DNA from 3 places in the Streptomyces rectiviolaceus genome. Region 2 is predicted to be linked to each of the others. Evidence: riboswitches for the same ligand, from Rfam matches in the RefSeq annotation. Region 2 holds a riboswitch; each other region holds the start of a gene.
The links. Region 2 has a riboswitch for cobalamin ahead of ABD378_RS01330 (ABC transporter substrate-binding protein). Riboswitches for the same ligand answer to the same signal wherever they lie in the genome.

Region 1: another riboswitch for cobalamin. It lies ahead of ABD378_RS24505 (energy-coupling factor ABC transporter permease); the one in region 2 lies ahead of ABD378_RS01330 (ABC transporter substrate-binding protein).
Region 3: another riboswitch for cobalamin. It lies ahead of metE (5-methyltetrahydropteroyltriglutamate--homocysteine S-methyltransferase); the one in region 2 lies ahead of ABD378_RS01330 (ABC transporter substrate-binding protein).

The regions. Positions count from the first base shown of each region.
Region 1 covers NZ_BAAAUG010000086.1:38,038-43,699, reverse strand. The annotation lists gene ABD378_RS24525 (MDR family MFS transporter) at 1-491, shown strand, start outside; gene ABD378_RS24520 (energy-coupling factor ABC transporter ATP-binding protein) at 480-1,361, opposite strand; gene cbiQ (cobalt ECF transporter T component CbiQ) at 1,358-2,107, opposite strand; gene ABD378_RS24510 (energy-coupling factor ABC transporter substrate-binding protein) at 2,114-2,488, opposite strand; gene ABD378_RS24505 (energy-coupling factor ABC transporter permease) at 2,488-3,222, opposite strand; cobalamin riboswitch at 3,253-3,449, opposite strand; gene ABD378_RS24500 (short-chain fatty acyl-CoA regulator family protein) at 3,521-4,933, opposite strand; gene aceA (isocitrate lyase) at 5,201-5,662, shown strand, end outside.
Region 2 covers NZ_BAAAUG010000009.1:137,836-143,497, reverse strand. The annotation lists gene ABD378_RS01335 (FecCD family ABC transporter permease) at 41-1,108, opposite strand; gene ABD378_RS01330 (ABC transporter substrate-binding protein) at 1,105-2,175, opposite strand; cobalamin riboswitch at 2,242-2,427, opposite strand; gene ABD378_RS01325 (VOC family protein) at 2,435-2,884, opposite strand; gene ABD378_RS01320 (helix-turn-helix domain-containing protein) at 2,890-3,756, opposite strand; gene ABD378_RS01315 (HAD family hydrolase) at 3,952-5,091, shown strand; gene ABD378_RS01310 (DUF2252 domain-containing protein) at 5,107-5,662, opposite strand, start outside.
Region 3 covers NZ_BAAAUG010000086.1:31,310-36,971, forward strand. The annotation lists gene ABD378_RS24475 (MarR family winged helix-turn-helix transcriptional regulator) at 1-331, shown strand, start outside; gene metE (5-methyltetrahydropteroyltriglutamate--homocysteine S-methyltransferase) at 397-2,718, opposite strand; cobalamin riboswitch at 2,880-3,097, opposite strand; gene ABD378_RS24485 (3-hydroxybutyryl-CoA dehydrogenase) at 3,293-4,162, opposite strand; gene aceB (malate synthase A) at 4,159-5,662, opposite strand, start outside.

The DNA.
Region 1 (5,662 bases), on a different contig from region 2:
CCGGGTCACAGGCCCCTCTGGCCTGGCTCTTCGCCCTCTCCTCTCTCCTTGTGGTGGCCACGCAGCTTCCGGTCACCCACTGGGCCGCGAGCCGGCTCGACCAGCGGCGCTCCATGGCGGCCGGGCTCGTGCTCATCTCCGTCGGGTTCGCCGTCGTCGCCGTCGCGCGCCCGGCCGCCTTGACCGGTTTCGCGGGGCTGCTGCCCGCCGCCGCCTTCGTCGTCCTTCTCACCGTCGGCCAGATGCTGGTCGCCCCGGCCGCCCGCGCCTGGGTCCCCGACCTCACGCGCGAGGGCAGGCTCGGCCTCTACACCGGCGCCCTGTCCTCGGTCTCCGGCCTGATCGTCCTGGTGGGCAGCGCCGCGACCGGCTCGCTCCTGGACGCGGGGCTTCCGCCCTCGGTGCCGTGGCTCGCGCTCGCCGCGATCCCGCTCCTGGCCGTGGCTCTCCTGCCCGGCCGCACCCGGGTCCCGGGCCCGTCAGCCGGCTGACGCACCGGGCATCGCAGGGGCCGTGAGGGCCGCCAACTCCTCGGGCGTGCGGGGCTCCTCGCCCGCCCCGGCCGACAGGCCCTTCGCCCGCAACAGCTCCGCGACGGCTATCCCCCACGGCAGCCGGAGGCCCGCCTGCGCCAGGAGGTCGCGGTGGGCCAGCATCTGCGCGACCGGCCCTGTGCGCACTCCCGATGGGGTGAGCAGCGCCGCGTCGTCGGCCCAGCGGAGGGCCAGATCCACGTCATGGGTGGCCATGACCACGGTCGTCCCCGCGTCCCGCAGGCCTTGCAGGGTGGCAAGGAGGCGTTCCTGGCCGTCGGGGTCGAGCCCCGCGGTCGGCTCGTCGAGGATCAGTACGCGGGGGCGCATCGCCACGGCGCCCGCGATGGCCGTCCGCTTCCGCTGGCCGTAGGAGAGCAGATGGGTCGGGCGGTCCGCCAGGGCGCTGATGTCGAGCGCGGCGAGCGCCTCGGCGACCCGGGCCCGCACCTCGGCGTCCGTCAGCCCGAGGTTCAGCGGCCCGAAGGACACGTCCTGCTCGACCGAGGCGGCGAACAGCTGGTCGTCCGGGTCCTGGACGACCAGCTGAACGGTGGTGCGCAGCCGGGTCAGACCCTTGCGGTCGTACGTCACGGGGGCGCCCCTGAGCGTCAACCCGCCCTGCTCCGGGCGGAGTCCGCCGCTCAGCAGCCGCATGAGGGTGGTCTTGCCGCTGCCGTTGCGCCCGAGCAGCGCCAGGGCACGGCCCTCGGTGACATCGAAGTCCAGGCCGCTGAGGACGGTGGGCCCGTCCTCGTAGGCATAGGAAGCATCGCGCAGAGCGACCAAGGACTCGCCCGGCTCGCGAGGAGCGCTCGGCTCGCTCATGGAAGAAGCCTTTCCAGTACGAGGGTGAGGGCCGCCAGGCCCGTGAGGAGTACGGCGCTCATGGCGACGAAGCTCCGGGAGATCCGGGCGTCGGGCACGAGCACCCGCAGGGTTCCGTCGTAGCCGCGTCCGGCGAGCCCGGCCTGCAGCCGGGTCGCCCGGTCGAAGGCGCGCACGAACGCGGTGGCGCCAAGACCGCCGAGGGAGCGCCAGGTGGCGGCCCGGGTGGTGTGGCCGAGCCGCGCGGCCTGCGCCTGCCGGATCCTGCTCATGGAGTCCAGGAGCAGGAAGCTCATCCGGTACATGACGAGCGCCACGTCCACGACCGGCGCCGGAACGCCCGCCTTCACCAGGCGGGGCAGCAGATCCGACATCGGTGTCGTGAAGGCGAAAAGGAGGACGCCGAGCGAGGCCGCCGAGGTGCGCAGGAGCAGGCCGCCCGCCCGCGTGGGTCCGCCGTCGGCGAGCGTGACGAACCCTTCGGGTCCGCCGAGTTGGACGATCAGGGTCAGGGCGCCGGTGACGCAGAAGCCGAGCGGTACGCGGTAGGCGCGCCACAGTTTGCGCGGCGGCACCCCCGCGGGTCCGAGCAGCACGGCGAGCGCGGCGATCAGCACCAGGGCGGCGCCCGGCCAGGGCGGCAGGGAGACGGCCAGGACAGTGAGGCCGAGCCCGAGCACGGCCTTGTCCACGGGGTGGCGGCGGCGCCAGCGACTGCTGTGCGCCGCCGCGTCGATGGGCAGCACGCGGGGTCAGACCTGCTCGGTCTCGGGCCGGGGGCCCTCCACGTCGGAGTGCTGCTCCGCGGGTGCGTCCTCGGCCCGTGCGATCTCCGCGCCCTGACGGCGTCCCTTGCGCAGACCGAAGTAGTACGCGAGGACGCCCGCTCCCAGTGCCGCCTGCAGGGCGAAGAGCGCCGACTCGACCTCGCCGGAAGGGGGCTCGTACAGCGGCGAGAACCACGGCTCGTAATCCGGCTTGATCTCCGTGATCGCGGTCTCGGCCTGGGCGTCGGACCCGGTGAACGGCTCCTTCTCGTCGTCGCCGAGGCCGAGGGCCAACGGCAGCACCGCGAGCGCGGCGACGATGAGGAGGAGCAGAGTGTTGATCTTCGCGTTCCTGCTCATCAGGCGCCGGCCCCCGTCTCCGTCTTGGCGTCCGTCTTGGCGTCCCTGTCCGTCTTCGCGGCCGACTGCTTGCCCTGGAGCAGCACGCCGAGCCGCGTGAGCTCGCCCTTGCTGGACTGCACGAGCAGCCGCATCACGATGACGGTGAGCAGTCCCTCGCTGACCGCGAGGGGGATCTGCGTGACGGCGAAGATGCCGCCGAACTTGCCCAGGGCGCCGATGAATCCGCTGCTCGGGTCGGGGAACGCCAGGGCGAGCTGGACGCTGGTGACGCAGTACGTGGACAGGTCGGCGACGAACGCACCGAAGAACACGGCGACCATGAGCGGCACGTCGTACCGCTTCAGGAGCCGGTAGACGGCGTATCCGGCCCATGGCCCGATGATCGCCATGGAGAAGACGTTCGCGCCCAGCGTGGTGAGCCCGCCGTGGGCGAGCAGCAGGGCCTGGAACAGCAGCGTGATGGTGCCGAGCACCGTCATGATCGGCGGCCGGAACAGGATCGCGCCGAGCCCGGTGCCCGTCGGGTGTGAGCAACTGCCCGTAACGGACGGGATTTTCAGTGCGGAAAGGACAAAAGTGAAGGCACCGGAGGCGCCCAGGAGCAGTGTGCTCTCCGGGTGTTCCTTGACCTCACGGGTCAGGGAGCGGACTCCGTGGACTACGAACGGCGCGGACGCTACGCCCCAGGCGATCGCGTGCGCCGGCGGCAGGAAACCCTCGGCTATGTGCATGGCTAAGCAGACCCTCTCCAGCACCTCGTGGATGGACAACGCGCCTTGGCCGGTCTCCTGGCTGACGGGTCGTACCGACCGGACTCCGCCTTCCCGGGTGCGTGTGCACCCAGTGGCTGCCGCGAGGGCTGGAGCCGGACTTCCCGATCACAGTGGCGAGGGCCGCACCGGCATCACACCGATTTCCCGTTCACCAAGGCGTGGCGACCTTAGTGCGCAACTGAGTTTCCTGACAACTTGCAGGGCCACTGCAGCTGTGGCACACACGAGCGCACACGACCAGGGCGTACGCCCCTGGTCAGCGCGTGTGCTCCCCGGCCACGGGGTAGGGGACGAAGGTGCTGCTGTTCTCGTCGATCGCCAGGCGGCGGTCCAGTGGAGGCACCGCCCGCTGGGGGCAGTCGGTGCGTTCGCAGAGGCGGCAGCCCATGCCGATGGGCACGGCGGATGAGGCACTGTCGAGGTCGAGGCCGTCGGAGTAGACCAGCCGTGACGCGTGGCGGATCTCGCAGCCGAGGCCGATGGCGAAGGTCTTGCCGGGCTCGCCCCAGCCGCCGCGGTGCCGGGTGACCGCACGGGCGGTCCACAGGAATCGCTGACCGTCCGGCATGGAGGCGACCTGGACATGGATGCGGCCGGGGGCGGCGAACGCCTCGTACACGTTCCACAGCGGGCAGGTGCCGCCCGCGCGGGAGAAGTGGAACGCGGTCGCGGACTGACGCTTCGACATGTTCCCCGCCCGGTCGACCCGGACGAAGGAGAAGGGCACGCCACGCAGCCGGGGCCGCTGCAGGGTGCTGAGGCGGTGGCAGATCGTCTCGTAGCCGAGCCCGAAGTGGTCGGTCAGCCGCTCGATGTCGTAGCGGAACTCCTCCGCGGCCGCGTGGAAGCGGCGGTAGGGCAGGATCAGGGCGGCGGCGAAGTAGTTGGCGATGCCGATGCGGGCCAGCGGCCAGGCCGCCGTCTCCCGGTCGAAGTCCTGGGAGGCGAGGGCGGACACCTCGTCCGCGTACTCGAGCAGCGCGAGCTGGGTGGCCATCCGGAAGGCCTGTTGGCCCGGGCGCAGCCGGTTGGAGAGGTGCAGGACCCGGGCCGTCGGGTCGTAGTGGTGCAGGAGCTGGTCGGCGTCCGCGGCCAGCCGCACCCCGTGGCGCTCGGCGAGGCGCGCGGACAGGGCACGCACGACCTCGCCGGGACGTACGCCGATCTCGGCCGCGAACTGTTCGGCGGCCAGGTCGATCTCGTGCAGGTAGTTCTGGCGCCGGTAGAAGAACTCACGGATCTCCTCGTGCGCGGAACGGGGCTGTGCCGCCGTTCCCGGCCCCCGCCCGTCCGCGGCTTCGGAGAGCTGTTCGGTCAGGTGCTGGTTCCGGCGGCCGAGGTCCACCAGGACCGTCGCCACGGCGGGCATGCGCGACGCCAGGTCCGAGAGGTCGGACGCGGAGACCCGGCCCGCGGAGACCTCGCCGGTCAGGGCGTCCCGCAGATCGGCCACCAGGCGGCTGGTGTCGCGCTCGGAGAAGAAGCCCGGGTCGACGCCGAACGCCTCCGTGAGGCGCAGCAGCACGGGCACGGTCAGCGGCCGGGAGTCGTGCTCCATCTGGTTCAGATAGCTCGGCGAGATGGCCAGGGTGCGGGCCAGGTCGGCCTGGCTCATGCGGCGCTCCTCCCGCAGCCGTCGCAGCCGCGCTCCCGCGTATGTCTTGCTCACCCGTGGCTCCTGTCCGGTCACGATCGCCCTCGTCGGCACTGCTCGCGATGGTAGCCACGCGAACGAAGATTTCGGCATTAACAGAATTGGCAGAACGGCGAGCAAAGATGCGCAGAACTTGGCATCTTTCCCCGCTTGTTGGCACTGAGTGCCGATGCGAGAGTCGTACCGCGGCCCGCCGTACTCCGCATGGCGGGCCGCATCCCAGATTCACTCGGCACTCAGTGCCAGGCGTTCGCATAGTTTACGAGTCTCCAGGAGACGGTCATGGCATCACAGGCAGGGACGACGACGGCAACGGCCCAGGAGCTGGCTCAGCGGTGGGCGACCGACACCCGGTGGAAGGGCATCGAGCGCACCTACTCCGCCGATGACGTGGTCAGGCTCTCCGGCAGCGTCCGCGAGGAACACACGCTCGCCCGGCGCGGGGCCGAGCGGCTGTGGCGCCAATTGCACGAGCAGGACTACATCCACGCGCTCGGCGCACTGACCGGCGGCCAGGCGGTCCAGCAGGTCAAGGCCGGTCTTCAGGCGATCTACCTGTCCGGCTGGCAGGTGGCCGCCGACGCCAACCAGGCCGGGCACACCTACCCCGACCAGTCGCTCTACCCGGCCAACTCGGTGCCGCAGGTGGTCCGTCGGATCAACAACGCGCTGCTGCGCGCCGACCAGATCGCCACCGCCGAGGGCGGCGACGACACCACCGACTGGCTCGCGCCGATCGTCGCC
Region 2 (5,662 bases):
TCGTCCGGCGTCATGTCGTACGGAGTCACGTCGTCCGGCGTCATGTCGTCTTCCGCGTGCGGTAGAGGACCAGGACGAACGCCGGGACGCCGATCAGGGACGTCACCACACCCACCGGCACCTCCTGCGGGTCCAGGACCGTGCGGGCCAGCGTGTCTACCCACACCAGGAACACCGCGCCCGCGAGTGCGGTCACCGGGAGCAGGCGGGCGTGGCCGGAGCCGGCCAGGGCGCGGGCCGCGTGCGGCAGGACAAGCCCCACGAAGCCGATGGCGCCCGCGCTGCTGACAAGCGCCGCCGTCAGCAGGGCCGTGACGGAGAGCAGGATCAGCCGGGTACGGGCCACGTGGACGCCCAGCGTCGCCGCCGCGTCCTGGCCGAACACGAACGCGTCCAGGGTGCGGGCATGCGCCAGGCAGATCGCGAGGGCCACGAAGAACACCGCCCCGCACATCCAGACGTCCGTCCAGCCCACCCCGCTCAACGAGCCGAGCAGCCAGAACAGGACACCCCGCGTCGTCTCCGCGTCGCCCGCGGTCAGGATCACGAACGAGGTGAGCGCGGAGAAGAGCTGCATCGCGGCCACCCCGGAGAGCACCACCCTGTCGACGCTCCCGCCCAGGGTGTGGCTGAGCAGCAGGACGAGGGCGAAGGAACAGAGGGCTCCCACGAAGGCGCCCGCCGAGATCGACACCACTCCCCCGCCGACCCCCAGGACGACGATCGCGACCGCGCCCGTGGACGCCCCGGAGGAGACGCCGAGCACGAACGGGTCGGCGAGCGGGTTGCGCAGGAGTGACTGGAGGACCGTTCCGCAGACCGCGAGGCCCGCGCCGCAGACCGCCGCGAGAAGCGTGCGCGGCATGCGCAGGTTCCAGACGATGCCGTCCCGGAGCGGCGTCAGCGTCGCCTCGCCCCAGCCGAGGTGTGCCGCCACCGCCGACCACACGTCCGGTACGGAGATGCTCGCCGGGCCGATGGTGACGGCCACCGCCACGGAGAGGGCGAGGGCGGCGAGACCGGCCGTCCAGAACAGGGTCTGCCGTATGCCACCCGGGACACGGATACCGCCCGGGACACGGACACCGCGCGGGAGGGCTCCCGTCACTTGGCGAGCCCGAACTCGCGCAGCGCGTGCGCGACTTGCTCCACGCCGTCCACCGTGCGGATCGTCGGGTTCATGGCCTGGCCGCTCAGCAGCACGTACCGCTTCTTCTTCACGGCGATCAGGTTCTTGGTGACCGGGTTGGACTCCAGGAACTCGATCTTCTTCTTCGCGCTCTCGGCCGTCTGTGACTTGCGGGTGAGGTCGCCGATGACCAGGACGTCCGGGTCGCGGTCCGCCACCGTCTCCCAGTTGATCTGGGGCCACTCCTCACGGGTGTCGTCGAAGACGTTCTTCACGCCCAGTTCGCGGGTGATGATGCCCGGCGCTCCGCAGCAGCCCGCCATGTAGGGCGCGTCGGAGTTGGCGAACCAGTAGAGGAGCGTCGTGCCGGACGCGTCTGCGTTCTTGACGGCCTTGGTGGCCTTGGCCACCCGGCCCTTGAGGTCGGCGATCAGGCGTTCGCCGCGCTTCTCGACCCCGAAGGCCTTGGCCAGGTCCCGCACCTCGCCGTACACCGTGTCCATGGTCAGCGTCTTGACGCGGCTGCCGTCGCCGTCACCGCTGTTGTCCTTGCCCGCACAGTCGGAGGGCGAGACATAGGCGGGTACGCCGAGTTCGGCGAACTTGGCGCGGTCGGCGACGCCGCCCTTGCTGACCGTCGCCAGGAAGGAGGCGGTGACGAAGTCCGGTTCCTGGGCGAGGACCTTCTCGAACGAGGGGTAGCGGTCGGCGAGCCTGTCGACCTTGGCGTTGTCCTTCTCCAGGCCCTTGAGGACCGGGTCCGTCCAGGTGCCGGTGCCTGCCATGCGGTCGGCGAGGCCGAGGGAGAGCAGGATCTCGGTGGAGCCCTGGTCGAGGGAGACCGCCCGCCGCGGCGGCGCCTTGATCTCCGTCTTCTTGCCGCAGGAGGTGAGGGTGAGCGGGTAGCCGTCGGCCTTCTTGGCCGCGGAGTCGCCGGAGCCGCCGGAGTCCGCGGAGCCGCCGGACGAGCCGCAGGCGCTCAGGGTGACGGCCAGGGCTGCCGCGAGAAAGCCGGAAATACGTACATGACGGGCTGTGGAGGACACACGATCCCTTGAGTCTCACGGCTCATACGCGGAGCCTGGCCTGCTTCGTCACCTCCGCCGCTCGGTGCGCGGGCGAAGGTGCCAGCAGGTCTTCGGACTCGGGGATCGACCGGACGGGGCGCCTTCCCAGACGTCCGTGGACGCCCAGTGGCCGTTGCCCCGCCCGTTCCCCCTCACCGCTGCGCGTCAGTTCCGGATTCGCACCGGATTCCCTGGCCCTGGTGTGGGTTGACTGGCGCTCGCAAGCTACCACGCCAGGTCAGGACGGCTGCTCGGGCCTAGGTGCGCCGCGGTAGGTGCCGAACGCCCACTTGTTGCCCTCGGGGTCGGCGATCCCGAACTCCCTGCTGCCGTACGGCTGGTCCTCGATCTCGCGCGTGATCTCGACCCCGGCAGCGCTGAGCCGCTGGTAGAGGTCGTCCACGTGGTCGGTGACGACGTACGCACCGAAGGTGCCCGGCTTCAGGCACCAGTCCTGGGACTTCTCGTCGTACGAGCCGAGCATGACCGCGCCGCCCTCGGGCCAGTCGAGCTCGGCGTGGGCCACGCGGTCGCCGTCCTCGTAGACGGCGGTGCGCAGGAAGCCGACCGTGCCGACCAGGAAGTCGATCAGGGCGGGGGCGTCGTGGGCCTGGAGCGTCGGCCAGACATCGGGGGCGCGCCCGGCGGAGGTGGACTGGGACTGCTGCTGCTTCTCGGTGGTGTTCATGGGTCCTACTCTTCGCCCCCGCCATAGCTCCCGGCTTGGATATTCCGGCACTCTTCGGCCAGCCAGCCGCTGGGGCTCACCCCCGTGTACTGCCGGAAGTCCCGCACCAGGTGGGAGTGGTCGTAGTAGCCGCAGTCGGCGGCGACGCGGGCCAGGTCGGGGGCGCCGCCCGCCGCGACGGGGCGTACGACGGCGTTGCGTGCGCGCTGGAAGCGCATCAGGCGGCCCGCCTGCTTGGGGCTCAGGCCGGTCTCGGCGCGGAAGAGCGTGGTGAGACGGCGTTCGCTGAGCGCGACGTGCCGGGAGAGGCCGCGCAGGGTGCCGACGCCCCGGTGCCGGGCCAGCCAGGCCCAGGCCTCGGCGACCTCGGGCCGTACGGCCCCGGCCGCTTCGTCGTCGGCCGCGCGCTGCCTCAAGTAGGCCGACAGGGAGGCGAACCGCTCCTCCCAGCCGCCCTGCTCGCACAGCAGCTCCCGTAGGTCGGCGGCGCGGCGCCCCATCACATCCGCGCCCGGCGTCACCAGGTCACCGGCCAGTTCCGCCGCCGGTACGCCGAACAGGGCGCGGGCGGCGAGCGGGTGCACGGCGAGCTGGATGCCCGCCTCGTGCTCGGGCCGCACGACGTACGCCGGGGACTGGTGCAGGCCGCCCAGGACGATGTCCGTGCGGACGGCGTCGGGGCCGCCCGCCTGCTCGGGGCTGAGGCCGCTGACGACGGGGCCGTCAAGGGAGAAGATCAGCGTCAGATACGGGGACGGCAGGCCGCGGTGCAGGCCTGGGTGCTCCCCCGCCGTGCGGTAGCCGACGACGGACACCACCATGCCGTCGAGCCGCGGAGCGGCCCGCACGAACTCGCGGGAGACGGTCTCCATGCCTTCCAGTATGCGATGGGCGGGGCTCCGAAGCAGGCCCGTAAGTCTGCCGGACGTCCGCTGTGCCTACCCGCGCACGGGCGTCCCATGCCCGTTCCGTCCGGTGATGTCGATCATGGGAATCCGCCGCCCTACCTCGTACGATGACCCGCCGCTCCGGACGGGGCGCAGACCGCTCTCAGGGGGCACAAAATCATGGCAGTAAAGGCAAAGAGCAAGCTGGCCGTACTCGGCACGGCGGGCGCGCTCACCGCGGCCGTCCTCGCGGGGACGGCGCTCTGGCCGAGCACGGACGCGACGGCCGCGGACGACTCCGCGAAGAGCGCGAAGTCGGCGAAGACCGCGGCCGAGCTGAAGCACTGGCCCAAGCCTGTCGCGACGAAGCTGGGCAAGGTCATCGCGAAGAACGGCCACAAGGGCGCGTACGCGGTCTTCGACGCGGACAACACGACGTACCGCAACGACCTGGAGGAGTCCCTCCTGCCCTTCCTGGAGATGAAGGGAGTGCTGACCCGCAAGTCGATGGACCCGTCGCTGAAGATCATCCCCTTCAAGGACACGGCGAAGCACAAGGAGAGCCTCTACAGCTACTACAACCGGCTCTGCGAGGTCGACGACCAGGTCTGCTACCCGTGGGCCGCGCAGATCTTCTCCGGCTTCACGCTGAAGGAGCTCAAGGGGTACGTCGACGAGCTCCTGGCGTACGACAAGCCCATCCCCGCCGAGTACTACGAGGACGGGAAGCTGACGAAGACCGAGGTCGAGGCGCCCGAGTTCTTCACCGGCATGCAGGAGCTCTACAAGTCGCTGCGCAAGCACGGCATCGAGGTGTACGTCGTCAGCGCGGCCAGCGAGGACCTGGTGCGGATGGTCCTTTCCGACCCCAAGTACGGCTACAACGTGAAGCCCGAGAACGTCATCGGCGTCGGCCTGCAGCTCAAGGACCGCAAGACCGGCGAGGTCACCAGCTCCCGCAAGGAGATCGCGGAGGGCCGCTTCGACCAGAAGAAGCTGGCCAAGCGTGAGCTGACGCCGAACCTGTGGGCGCCCCTGACCTGGTTCCAGGGCAAGCCCGCGGCCATCAACACGTACATCGACGAGTGGAAGAAGCCGGTCCTGGTGGCGGGCGACACCCCGGTGAGCGACGGCCCGATGCTGTTCCACTCGGCCGACGTGGAGCACGGCGGGGCGCGGGTCTGGGTCAACCGCAAGGACTCGTACATGAAGCAGCTGGACGGGATGAAGCAGAAGAACGCCGACCGGCAGCGGGAGCTCGGGCAGAAGGTGACCGCGGACAAGCGGTGGCTGACGGTGGTTCCGGACGAGATCCGCTAGCCCCTGAGGAGTGGCTCAAGCGCCGGGCGGTCCGGAACCCGCGCCCTCCGGACCCGCGGCGCTCACCACCCCCGACGCGATCGCCTCGGTCAGCGCCGCGTGGTCCTGGGCGTTCTGCGCGGCGTAGCGCAGCGCGAAGTCCGTGATCGCCCGGTCGAAGGTGTCCGAGCCGCCCAAGTAGGCGGCTATGGCGATGCGGTCGCCGGAGCGGGCGTGGGCGCGGGCCAGGGCCGTGCCGCAGAGCCGGGCGTAGGAGCGCAGCTCCGCGGCGGACATGGTCTCGACGTCCGCCGAGCCCTTCATGTCGCGCAGCTGACGCCAGTAGAAGGCGCGGCCCTGGGGGCCCGTCATCCAGCCGAGGAAGATGTCGCTCGCCGCCTGGAGCAGGCGCTGGCCCGCGACCACGCGGTGGCCGGGGTGGACGTACGGTCCCGCCGGGAGATGCTCCTCCAGGACCGAGCGGACCGCCTCCTTGATCTGGAGGAAGAGCGGGTCGTCGGCGTCGCGCCCGGCGAGGAGCACGATGTAGCAGCGGGTGCCGACGCTGCCCACGCCCACCACTTTCCGCGCC
Region 3 (5,662 bases), on a different contig from region 2:
ACGCCTGCGCCACTACGCGCTGCTGCGCTATCTGGCCACGGTAGAGGGCGCGGCACAGCGGGAGCTGAGCCAGGAACTCGGCTACGACCCCAGCGCGATCGTCGGCCTGGTCGACGACCTGGAACGCCTCGGCTTCGTCGAGCGCCGCCCCGCCCCCGACGACCGCCGCCGCCGCATCGTCGCCCTCGCCCCGGCGGGCCACGACTTCCTGCGCGACTCCGACGAGGTGGCCCGCGGCGTCACCGACGAACTGCTCGCCCCGCTCGGTCCGCAGGAGCGGGAGATGTTGCATGTGCTGTTGTCTCGGGTGGCTCATACGGATGGGGGCTGAGGGCGTCCCCACGGAACGGGGCGGCCATTCGCCCTCGAATGGCCGCCCCGTCCCGCTCGTTCGGGTCAGGAACCCGAAGGCAGCTCCGCCCTCACCTCACGCGCCGCCGCGACCAGGTTCTCCAGGGAGGCTCGGGTCTCGGGCCAGCCGCGGGTCTTGAGGCCGCAGTCGGGGTTCACCCACAGCCGCTCGGCGGGGATGGCCTCAAGTCCCTTGCGCAACAGGGCCGCTGCCTCCTCGGTGCTCGGTACGCGCGGGGAGTGGATGTCGTAGACGCCAGGGCCCGCCTCGCGCGGGTAGCCGTGCTCGGCCAGTTCGCGGGCCACCTGCATGTGTGAGCGGGCGGCCTCCAGGCTGATGACGTCGGCGTCGAGGTCGTCGATGGCCTGGACGATGTCGCCGAACTCGGCGTAGCACATGTGGGTGTGGATCTGTGTGTCCGGGCGGACGCCGCTGGTGGTGAGGCGGAAGGATTCCGTGGCCCAGTCCAGGTACGCGGCGTGCTCGGCGGTGCGCAGCGGAAGCGTCTCGCGCAGCGCCGGTTCGTCGACCTGGATCACCGAAGTGCCTGCCGTCTCCAGGTCGTTGACCTCGTCGCGCAGGGCGAGGGCGACCTGGCGCGCGGTGTCTCCGAGTGGCTGGTCGTCGCGGACGAACGACCAGGCGAGCATGGTGACAGGACCGGTGAGCATGCCCTTGACGGGGCGTTCGGTGAGGGAGTTGGCGTACGAGGTCCAGCGCACCGTCATCGGCTCGGGCCGGGAGATGTCGCCGGCGAGGACCGGCGGGCGCACATAGCGGGTGCCGTACGACTGGACCCAGCCGTGCTGCGTGGCGAGGTAGCCGGTGAGCTGCTCGGCGAAGTACTGCACCATGTCGTTGCGTTCGGGCTCGCCGTGCACCAGGACGTCGATGCCCGCCTTCTCCTGGAAGGCGAGCACCTCGCGGATCTCGTTCTTGATGCGCTCCTCGTAGCCTGCCGTGTCGATACGGCCCGCACGCAAGTCGGCCCGTGCCGTGCGCAGTTCGGTGGTCTGCGGGAAGGAGCCGATGGTGGTCGTGGGCAGTTGCGGCAGGCCGAGCCGGGCCCGCTGGGCCGCCGCACGCTCCGGGTAGGCGTGGGCGCGGCGGGCATCGGCGCCCGTGACGGAGGCGACGCGTGAGCGTACGGCCGGGTCGTGGGTGAGGGCCGAGCCCGAGCGGGACGCCAGGTCGGCCCGGTTGGCGGACAGTTCGGCCGTGATGGCGCCCGTGCCCTGGGCCAGACCGCGGGCCAGCGTGGCGATCTCGGTGGTCTTCTGGTGGGCGAAGGCCAGCCAGCGGGCGATCTGCGGGTCGATGTCCCGCTCGGCGGTGGCGTCCAGCGGGACGTGCAGCAGGGAGCAGGACGCGGAGACGTCGACCCGTTCGGCGAGCCCCAGGAGCGTGCCCAGGGTGGACAGGGACTTCTCCAGGTCGTTGATCCAGATGTTGCGGCCGTTGACGACGCCCGCGACCAGACGCTTGCCGGGCAGCCCGCCGACGGCGGCGAGGTCCTCGAGCTGACTGGCGGCGGCCTCGGTGAAGTCAAGGGCGAGGCCCTCGACCGGCGCCTTGGCGAGCACCGGCAGCGCCTCGCCGAGCCTGCCGAAGTAGGAACCGACAAGAAGCTTCGGGCGGTCGGTGAGAGCACCCAGATCGCGGTAGGCGCGGGCGGCGGCGTTGAGCTCGGCCGGGGTGCGGTCCTGGACCAGGGCGGGCTCGTCGAGCTGCGCCCACTCGGCGCCCGCGGCGCGCAGGTCGGCCAGGACCTCGGCGTACACGGGCAGCAGGCGGTCGAGGAGCGTCAGCGGCTCGAAGTCGGCGGCCACGCCGGGCGCGGGCTTGGCGAGCAGCAGATAAGTGACCGGACCGACGAGGACCGGGCGGGCCGCGAAGCCCATCGCGAGGGCCTCCTTCAGCTCGGCGACCTGCTTGGCGGAGTCGGCGGTGAAGACGGTGTCGGGGCCGAGCTCCGGCACGAGGTAGTGGTAGTTGGTGTCGAACCACTTGGTCATCTCGAGGGGGGCCACGTCCTGGGTGCCGCGGGCCATCGCGAAATAGCCGTCGAGCGGGTCCGTGTCGACGGCCTCGCGGTGCCGCGGGGGGACGGCGCCGACCATGACGCTGGTGTCCAGGACGTGGTCGTAGTACGAGAAGTCACCGGTCGGCACCTCATGGATGCCCGCGTCGACCAGACGCTGCCAGGTGGACCGGCGCAGCTGCGCCGCGGTGTACCGGAGGGCGTCGGCGGTGACGCGGCCCTTCCAGTAGCCCTCGACGGCCTTCTTCAGTTCCCGGTCGGGGCCCTGGCGGGGGTAGCCGTACACAGTGGCCTGTGCTGCCGCGGCTGCGGACTTCGTTGTCACGGAAATCTCCTTCGCGAGATGACTCCTGAGATCCCGGTGACGGGACACGGACGCGAAGGGATGACGAACCGGGCGGACCGGACGCGCGCCACCGGCGCGGTGCTCCACCTGATCTGACGCCGACCCGCCCACGAGGTCACCGAGATGTCCGCACGTGAGGGGTCACGTACGGGCAACGGGCAGGTCTTCGGACTCGCGGGCACACCTGCCGAGACAGGTTCCTACTGGCCGTCGCTTCCCGGATCCGCGCTTGGATCCAGTGCGTATGACGGCGGTCGTTCCCACTCACCGCTGCGGGGCAGTCCCGGATTCCCACCGGGTTCCCTCTTACGACACCTCTGCCTGGCGGACAGGGCGAACCAGCTGCACTGGTCAGGCTAAGGGGTGGTCGGCCTCTTGGGCAGCACTGATCACATTCCGGACCGTGAGGTGAGACACGGACCCGCCCGGCGCGGGCGAACACGTGAACCGGCCGCGCGAACACGTGAAGGGGCGCGGAACAGATCACCACTCTGTTCCGCGCCCCGCTCACAGCAGCCGCGGGCCCCTCAGCCCAGCGGCGGACCCGGGCCCCTCAGCCCCGGTCGTAGATGTGGAACCCGCGGCCGGTCTTGCGGCCGAGCAGCCCCGCCTCCACCATGCGCCGGAGCAGCGGCGGCGGTGCGTACAGGGGTTCCTTGAACTCTTCGTAGAGAGACGCCGCGATGGAGGCGACCGTGTCCAGGCCGATCAGGTCCGCCAGCTTCAGCGGCCCCATCGGGTGCGCGCAGCCCAACTCCATGCCCGCGTCCACATCGGCGGCCGTGGCGAAGCCCGACTCCGTCATCCGGATCGCCGAGAGGAGGTAGGGGACGAGCAGGGCGTTGACGACGAAGCCCGCTCTGTCCTGCGACCGGACGACCGTCTTGCCCAGGGTGTGCGTGGCGAAGTCCTCGACGGCGGCGACGGTTTCTGCGGCCGTGTGCAGCGAGGAGACGATCTCGACCAGGGGGAGCACGGGGGCGGGATTGAAGAAGTGCAGCCCGAGGACACGGTCGGCGCGCCGGGTCGCCATGCCCAGACGCATGACCGGGATGGACGAGGTGTTGGTGGCCAGGATCGCCCCCGGGTCCTCGACGACCTTGTCCAGGGTGGCGAAGATCTCCGTATTCGCCGCGGTGTCCTCGACGACGGCCTCGACGACGAGCTGACGGTCGGCCAGGTCGTCGATGCTGCCGGTGAAGACCATGCGGGCCAGCGCGTCCTCGGCGCCGATGCGGTCCAACTTGCCGCGCTGCACGGCTCGTTCGAGCGATACGGCGACCCGCTCGCGGGCTGCGCGGGCGGTGAGGGCGTCGGCCTCGCAGACGACGGTGTCCAGGCCGGCGCGGGCGCACACCTCGGCGATTCCGGCGCCCATCTGGCCCCCGCCCACCACACCGACCCGGCGGATGGCCGCGGTCATGACTGTCCCTCCAGGTGACGCACGAGGTGGCGGCTGTAGGCATCCGTGGTGAAGAAGGCGGGCAACTCCCGTGCCAGCGCGGTCCGTTCGAAGAGACCGCGGATCTCGTCGAGGGGCGCCCACGGGTACTCCGCCCCCAGGGCGGCGAGCTCGTCCTCCACCACCTCCGACACCGCCTCGCGATCGACGGCCCGGTGGCGCAGCCACTGCCAGATCTGCACCCGGGCGATCTCGGCGGTGGCGGCGTCCTCCATCAGCCCGTACAGGGCGACGGCTCCCTGGCCGTGCAGCCATGCGGCGAAGTAGCGCAGGGCGACGGCGATGTTGGTGCGTACGCCCTCCGAGGTGGGCGGCGCGCTGATGCGGCGTACGGAGAGCAACCGTGCCGCCGTCACCTCGACGTCGTCGCGGGTGCGGTCGATCTGGTGCGGGCGGGTGTCGAGCACCCCGTCGAACACCTCGCGGCAGACGGGCACGAGCGCGGGGTGGGCGACCCAGGAGCCGTCGAACCCGTCCTCGGCCTCGCGTTCCTTGTCGAGCCGCACCCTGGCGAGGGCCGCCCGGTGGGCGTCGGGGTCCTTGCCGGGTACGTGAGCGGCCATGCCGCCGATGGCGTGGGCGCCCCGCTTGTGGCAGGTGCGCACCAGGAGTTCGGTGTACGCGCGCATGAAGGGGGCGGTCATGGTGACCTTGGCCCGGTCGGGCAGCAGGAAGTCGGTGCGGTGTCCGAAGGTCTTGATGAGGCTGAAGAGGTAGTCCCAGCGGCCGGCGTTGAGGCCCGAGCTGTGCTCGCGCAGCTCGTAGAGGATCTCCTCCATCTGGACGGCCGCCGTGATGGTCTCGATCAAGGCCGTGGCCCGGATCGTGCCGCGGGGGATGCCGATGAGGTCCTGGGCCAGGATGAACACGTCGTTCCACAGCCGCGCCTCGTCGCGGCTCTCCAGCTTCGGCAGGTAGAAGTACGGGCCGCGCCCCGCTTCGATCTGCCGCTGGGCGCAGTGGAAGAAGTAGAGGCCGAAGTCCACGAGGGACGCGGGCGCTGGCCGGCCGCCGATCTCCAGGTGCTCCTCGGTCAGGTGCCAGCCGCGCGGGCGGACGACGATGGTCGCGACCTGCTCGCCGAGCCGGTACCGCCTGCCGTACGGCGTGGTGAAGTCGATCCTGCGCTCGATGGCGTCGAGCAGGTTCAGCTGACCGCCGATGATGTTGTCCCAGGTGGGTGAGGTCGCGTCCTCGAAGTCCGCCATCCACACCTGGGCACCGGAGTTGAGGGCGTTGACCGCCATCCCGCGTTCCGGCGGTCCTGTGATCTCCACACGTCGGTCGGTCAGTCCGGGTGCCGGGGGCGCCACCTGCCAGGAGTCGTCCGCCCGTATGCGGGCGGTGGCGACGGAGAAGTCGAGCGGGGAGCCGGAAGCAAGGCGGGCTCCCACCCGCGTGCGCTCCTTGAGGATCTCCAGGCGGCGGTCGGCGAAGGCGTCGACGAGGCGGCCGACGAAC